Flavivirga eckloniae: one gene and its partner. The protein of the gene in region 2 interacts with the protein of the main gene of each other region in a pairwise test. Links are inferred from orthologs where the notes say so. Each region holds a gene or a part of one and is shown on either strand. Other genes may lie near its edges.

What was found.
Region 1: the proteins of C1H87_RS01455 (region 2) and rlmB interact in binary tests that used the Escherichia coli proteins (3 or more experiments, as listed by UniProt). The link is inferred for Flavivirga eckloniae from one-to-one orthologs.

Annotation. Positions count from the first base shown.
Region 1 is NZ_CP025791.1:4,133,542-4,136,748, reverse strand. Bases 161-3,026 are described here. They hold rlmB (23S rRNA (guanosine(2251)-2'-O)-methyltransferase RlmB), read left to right. Parts: upstream 161-1,156; coding sequence 1,157-1,897; downstream 1,898-3,026. Other genes in these bases: C1H87_RS17110 (rhomboid family intramembrane serine protease), read right to left, coding at 2,026-2,772; C1H87_RS17120 (RagB/SusD family nutrient uptake outer membrane protein), read left to right, coding at 161-1,092. Outside these bases: more of C1H87_RS17120, read left to right, coding at 1-160; C1H87_RS17105 (replication-associated recombination protein A), read left to right, coding at 3,052-3,207. UniProt on the Escherichia coli protein: Specifically methylates the ribose of guanosine 2251 in 23S rRNA.
Region 2 is NZ_CP025791.1:351,508-354,680, forward strand. Bases 8-2,839 are described here. They hold C1H87_RS01455 (NAD(P)H-hydrate dehydratase), read right to left. Parts: upstream 2,289-2,839; coding sequence 726-2,288; downstream 8-725. Other genes in these bases: C1H87_RS01450 (RNA polymerase sigma factor), read right to left, coding at 8-456; C1H87_RS01460 (T9SS type A sorting domain-containing protein), read right to left, coding at 2,418-2,839. Outside these bases: more of C1H87_RS01450, read right to left, coding at 1-7; more of C1H87_RS01460, read right to left, coding at 2,840-3,173. UniProt on the Escherichia coli protein: Bifunctional enzyme that catalyzes the epimerization of the S- and R-forms of NAD(P)HX and the dehydration of the S-form of NAD(P)HX at the expense of ADP, which is converted to AMP.

The DNA of each region.
Region 1 (3,207 bases), 3.8 Mb from region 2 along the record:
GCAAACAGTGTAATTAATCCACTCTCTGACAAGGAAGACAGAACAACTGAAGAAGATGCTTTATTAGGACAAGCCCTAGCTATAAAAAGTTTTTCTTTATTTAACCTTGTTAGAATTTATGCGCACACATACATAGGTAACGAAAATGCCCCTGGAATACCTATTCCGGATAGAGTTGATTTTGAAGGGAAAGGGCGTGGTACCGTTCAAGATGTTTATGATCAGATTATACCAGACTTAGAAGAGGCCGTAACTTTATTAGATGGGTTTTCTAGAAGTTCTAAACAAGAGATCGATAAAAACGTTGCACATGGTTTCTTAGCAAAAGTATATTTAGAAACTGGTGACTGGACAAAAGCAGCTAGTAATGCAGCCGCAGCTAGAGCATCTTATAGTTTAATGCCTGGTGCAAATTATGCAACTGATGGTTTTGATGATATAAGCAATGTTGAATGGATGTGGGGTGCAGATATTGATAATGAATCATCGACTACTTTTATATCTTTCTTCTCTCATTTTGATAGTTCTGCTGGTGGATATGGTGGAGTTGGATTTGGTTTAGGATACAAAATGATTGAAGCAAGACTTTATGATATGATTCCTGATACTGATTTAAGAAAAGCTGCCTGGATTTCTCCTGATGCTATAGATCCACCTTACCCTGCGTACGCAAACACTAAGTTTATAGATGGAACTGGCGTATTTGAAGGAGATTATTCTTATATGAGAGCTGCTGAAATGTATTTAATTGAAGCTGAAGCAAAAGCCAGAGACAATGATGCTACTGCTGCAAATGTACTATTTGAATTAGTTAGCAATAGAGACCCTGGTTATGTTTTATCTACTAATACAGGAGATGCTTTAGTAGAAGAGATTTATCTACAAAGAAGAATAGAATTATGGGGAGAGGGTGTATCATGGTTTGATCTAAAAAGACTAAAGAAACCTTTGGACAGAACCGGTACTGGCACAAATCACAGAAGTTTTGGTGCTGTAGACATAGAGGTAGAAGGCGACTTCTTCAGAATGCAAATTCCAGAAGGAGAGCTAAATTCAAACCCTAACATTAATGCTGCTGATCAAAACCCATAATCAACATAAAATTTGTTAATTAAAAACCACCTCTATAGAGGTGGTTTTTTTATACCTTTACCCCATGGAAAACCAAACACAAATCTTTGGAATAAGAGCTATAATTGAGGCTATAAATGCGGGTGAAACAATTGACAAAGTATTTCTTCAAAAAGGCTTAAAAGGAGAGCTTTTTAGTGAATTAGAAAGCTGTTTAAGAAAAAATGCTATTAACTCCTCTTACGTACCTGTTGAAAAGCTTAATAGACTCACTAGAAAAAACCATCAAGGTGCTGTTGCTCAAATTTCTCCGATCGAATTTCACGACATTGAAACTTTAGTAGTAAATGTTATAGAGTCTGGTAAAACTCCTTTATTTTTATTATTGGATCAGTTGAGCGATGTTCGCAATTTTGGAGCAATAATACGTACTGCTGAATGCACTGGTGTTAATGGCATTATTATTCAAAAAAAAGGTGGTGCACCGGTAAATGGTGACACCATTAAAACAAGTGCCGGAGCTGTTTTTAAAATACCTATTTGTAAAGTTGACCATATTAAAGATGCTGTATTTTACATGCAGGCATCTGGTATAAATGTTATAGCTGCCACCGAAAAAACAGATAAAACATTATATGATGTTTCCTTTAAAGAACCCTGTGCTATTATTATGGGATCAGAAGGAAGAGGTATTAATCCTTCAACACTAAAAGTTGTTAATACCAAAGCCAAGCTTCCCATATTAGGTGATATTGAATCTTTAAACGTTTCTGTTGCCTGTGGTGCTTTCTTATATGAAGTAGTGAGACAAAGGATTAACGATTAACGATTAACGATTAACGATTAACGATTAACGATTAACGAATTTAGATTTTTCGTATTTTAACTATCACCACCAACCTACTGAACACCGAACACTGAATACTGAATACTGAATACTGAATAGTAATAATATCACTCCCGATCTTTCCGCCCTTCTCTATAGATATAATTAATCTTAGTGTGTTCCTCCTGCTCTATTTCTGGTTCTATGTGTTCTATAAAATTACCATCCTCATCAAAATGCTTTAAAAAAGGATCCTCCTCTTCATTATAGTTTTCATGCTCCCAGACATATTTCTTAGGTTTGGCTATCTCTCTTCTAAATAAAAAGGCAAATAATAACCCCGTGATTAAACCAGACAAATGACCTTCCCACGATATACCTTCCTTAACAGGAACTACATACCATAGCATACTTCCGTAAAGAAAAACAACCAAAAGAGATAATGCTATAAGCCTATAATGTTTGGCCAACACACCTTTGAAAAAAGTAAAACTCACCAAAACATAAATAAGCCCGCTTGCTCCAATGTGATACGAAGGTCTGCCAATACACCAGGTAAAAAAACCAGAAAGTAGCATCCCATATAGTAAAACCTTCCAGGCAATAGGTTTATAGAAATAAAATAAAGCCATAGAAAGCACAAACAATGGAATCGTATTATGATATATATGTTCAATATCTCCATGAATAAAAGGACTAAAAAGAACACCTCTTAATCCTTTTAAAGTTTGAGGATACACGCCATATTTACTAAAGTTGTAACCAAACCGCACTTCGTACCAAAATACCAACCATATAATTAGTACAAACAATACTGGATAAATAATAACGCTTGTTGAGAATTTAAAGTGGTCTTGGGGCAGTTTCTGTTTCATGTGCTCATATTTATGCTTTTCTATTAATTGGATATAATTCACATGCTAAAGGCCAGTTGTATGCAAAAAACCATTAGTCATGCTTATTTCTCTCTAATTAAAGATAACAAATAGTTAACCAAGTTTAGTATTGATGCTAAAATGTCAGTATTTTAGCTCTAGCATACAGCCTCAATAAATAATGCAGGAATCTGCGAAATTCATCACTAATTATAAAATATGTTGAATTTTGAATTCAAGAGTCTTCAATTTCAAAAGGAATTGTTTTAATTTTACACTATGAATGAACCTTTAGCCGAACGTTTAAGACCAAAAACTTTAAATGACTATGTAAGTCAAAGTCATCTGGTTGGAAAACAGGGAAGCTTAACACAACATATAAAACAGGGTTTAATTCCTTCGATGATTTTTTGGGGACCACCGGGTACTGGAAAA
Region 2 (3,173 bases):
AGTAACATCCATGATTTCTGCTATCTCTTTATATTTCTTTTTATCTACTCTATTAAGTAAAAAAGGAACCCTATACTTTTCTGGCATAGCATTAAGAACATGATTGAGCTGTTTATGAAATTCCTTTTCTTCTAAAATATATTCTGGCGTTTCTTTTTCTATAACATTCGTAGTATTGTCTTTATACTTTAGAGCACTATTATTGCTTCTAAAAATATCTATTATTCTATTTTTAGAAACTGTATATAAATAGGCTCTCACATTCTTTAGGGGTACGTTTCCACAATTCTTCCACAATTTAAGGAAGGCATCCTGTATAACATCTTCTGCAAGTTCCTTGTCTCCATAGTGGTACACCAAAAAGTTAAAAACTTCTTTTGAGTGTTTTTTAAAGGCTACATTATAGTTGTGTTCTTCACAAATAGAATCTTTAGATGAGTAAACATCGCAATTCATTAATCTTAATATTTTTTAGGTTCTTTAGTATAACGTGACAGATATAAAAAACCCTCCTGCCTAACCCTCTTTTTTTTGAAAAAAAATTCAGTAATAAAACTCTTAAAATTAACTGTCTTAGAAACAAGACTTTGGAAGTATACTTTGGGAGTTCACAATATAAAGTGGATGGTTGAGGTGATTTTGGGGTAATTTATATAAAATCCCTTTATGGTTATCGCTCTAAGCTGAAGTGACCATAAAGGGAACTAATTCCTAATAGGTTAAACCTATTTCGCTTCTTGTTCTTTCGTTTCCGTTTCTGCTTCAGGCGGTTGTTCTGGTTGCTTAAATAAATCAATAAAGGCTTCTCCTAAATAATCTATAACATGGCTGGCTATTAAACTTTGATAGCCAAAATCTTCAACTGCAATATCTGCCGACCTTCCATGCAAATACACACCAAATACAGTAGCTTCCAAGGTATTATACCCTTGAGATATTAATCCTGTAATAATACCTGTTAATACATCGCCGCTTCCCGCTGTAGATAAGCCGGGGTTTCCTGTTGTATTAACATAAAGTTTTTCTCCTAATACTGTTATGGTATTTGCGCCTTTAATTACAACAATACAATTGTGTTTTTTCGAAAAGGCCTTTGCTTTTTTTAACTTATCAAAATCATCTTTCCAAGCACCAATTAGGCGTTCCAACTCTTTAGGGTGAGGTGTTAAAATTGTTTCTGCTGGCAGTAATTTTAGTAACGCTTTCTTTTTGGCCAACATATTAATTCCATCGGCATCAACTACCAAAGGCGTTTTATTTGTCTTTAAAAAGGCTTCAAAAGCATTTATGGTTTTAGTATGGGTTCCAGCTCCAATACCAAAGCTTACAACAGTAGGTTCTATATCTATTTTAAGATCTGTAATCTGTTCCTCATCAGCATCTGTTATAACCATAGCTTCTGGAAAAGACGTTTGTAAAGGCAAATATCCACATTTAGGAACATAGGCTGTAACCAAACCAGATCCAGCAGATAAAGCCGCCCTACTTGCTAAAGTTACCGCTCCTATTTTTCCATAGCTCCCTCCTACTATAAGACTATGACCAAATTGCCCTTTATGCGAGAATTTGTCTCGCGGTTTATATATTGGTAACACTTCGTGCTTTCCAATTAATTCCACCTCTGTTTGGGTCGTGTATAAGAACTCTTGATCCAAACCTATATCTAACACCTCCCATTGTACGGTATGTTTAGCCGTATCTGGTAAAAAGAAAACCAGCTTAGGGGATGCAAAGCTTAAAGTATACCCAGCCCAAACCGCACTATTTTCATCTTCAGGGACTTTATCGGTACTTAAACCCGAAGGAATATCTATAGACAAAGTAAATGCCTTTGTGCTTCTAAAATGCCCAAATAACGCTTTTACCCAATCGTCTACCGGCCTGTTTAATCCAATACCAAAAACAGCATCAACAATAATATCATCTTGGTGAATTTCTGGAAAATCTTCGGTGCAACTTAAAAGTGTTGGCCAATCCTTTGTAACATTCTTAATCCTATCATAGTTAATTAAAAAATCTTTGGACCGCTTATCACTGCAATTAACAACATATGTTTTAACATTATACCCATCTAAAATTAAATGTCTGGCCAGCACCAATCCATCGCCACCATTATTACCAATACCACAAAATATATGAATGGGAACCTGTGCTCCTTGCATACGCATATGGATCCAATTAAATATTTGCATCCCGGCACGCTCCATTAAATCTGTTGAAGATATTTTTTGACGTTCGGATGTTAGTTTATCTCCTTGATATATTTGTTCTTTAGAAAATAGTTTCATGAATAATGTACGCTTTTATAGAAAATAAAGCCCCAATTTAGGCAATAAAAAAATCCTTAGCTAGATTTTAGCCAAGGATTTCTCTACATATCCCTAAATCACTATAAATTAGCGATATAAAATCAACCTCTATTCTTTAATAAATTTAATTACTTCAAGATTTTCTAATTTTAAAAGATATATTCCTTTAGATAAAGATTTAATGTCTATTTTATTTTTATTTACTGTAGTTCCCTTCAACACTTCTCTTCCAAGCATGGTATAAATGGCATAACCTTTAAGCTCGGTTTCACTTGAAAGACGAATAAAATTAGTTGATGGATTTGGATATACTTTAATTTTAGCTTTTGAATCTATATTATTATCAGATAAAACACTAGTATCTATTGTACTTAAGTCCCCATACGATGTGCCAATAGAGTTTGTGGCAAAAGGCCTTACATAATAAATGGTATTAGCAGACAGGCTTCCTAATGCATCATTAAAAACACCTTCTCCACTTCCCACAACAACTTTAGTATCTGAAATAGTTGGAGGGTTTACCGAAGTACTATAAACAAACCCTCTTTCTGTAACAGTAGATCCTCTATCATCTGTAACTTCTCCACTCATATCTATTTGGTTGGCAGCACTATTATGTGTAGAAGTACCAATAACAACTGGAGCCCCTTCCTCTATAATGGTAGCGCCTCCTTCAAGGTTAATAGTATAATTGTCAAAATTGGTAATTCTATGGCCGCCAAAAGCAAAGTATGAGTAAATAATCTCGGAGTTTGCCATAGCAGTATTTTGCACATTCCATGTTTTGGTTTCTGTTGGTGTCCCAGGGGTTATAAGCGTTCCATCTGCGTTAGCCGGATAAATTTTTATAGTCATGTCAAAATA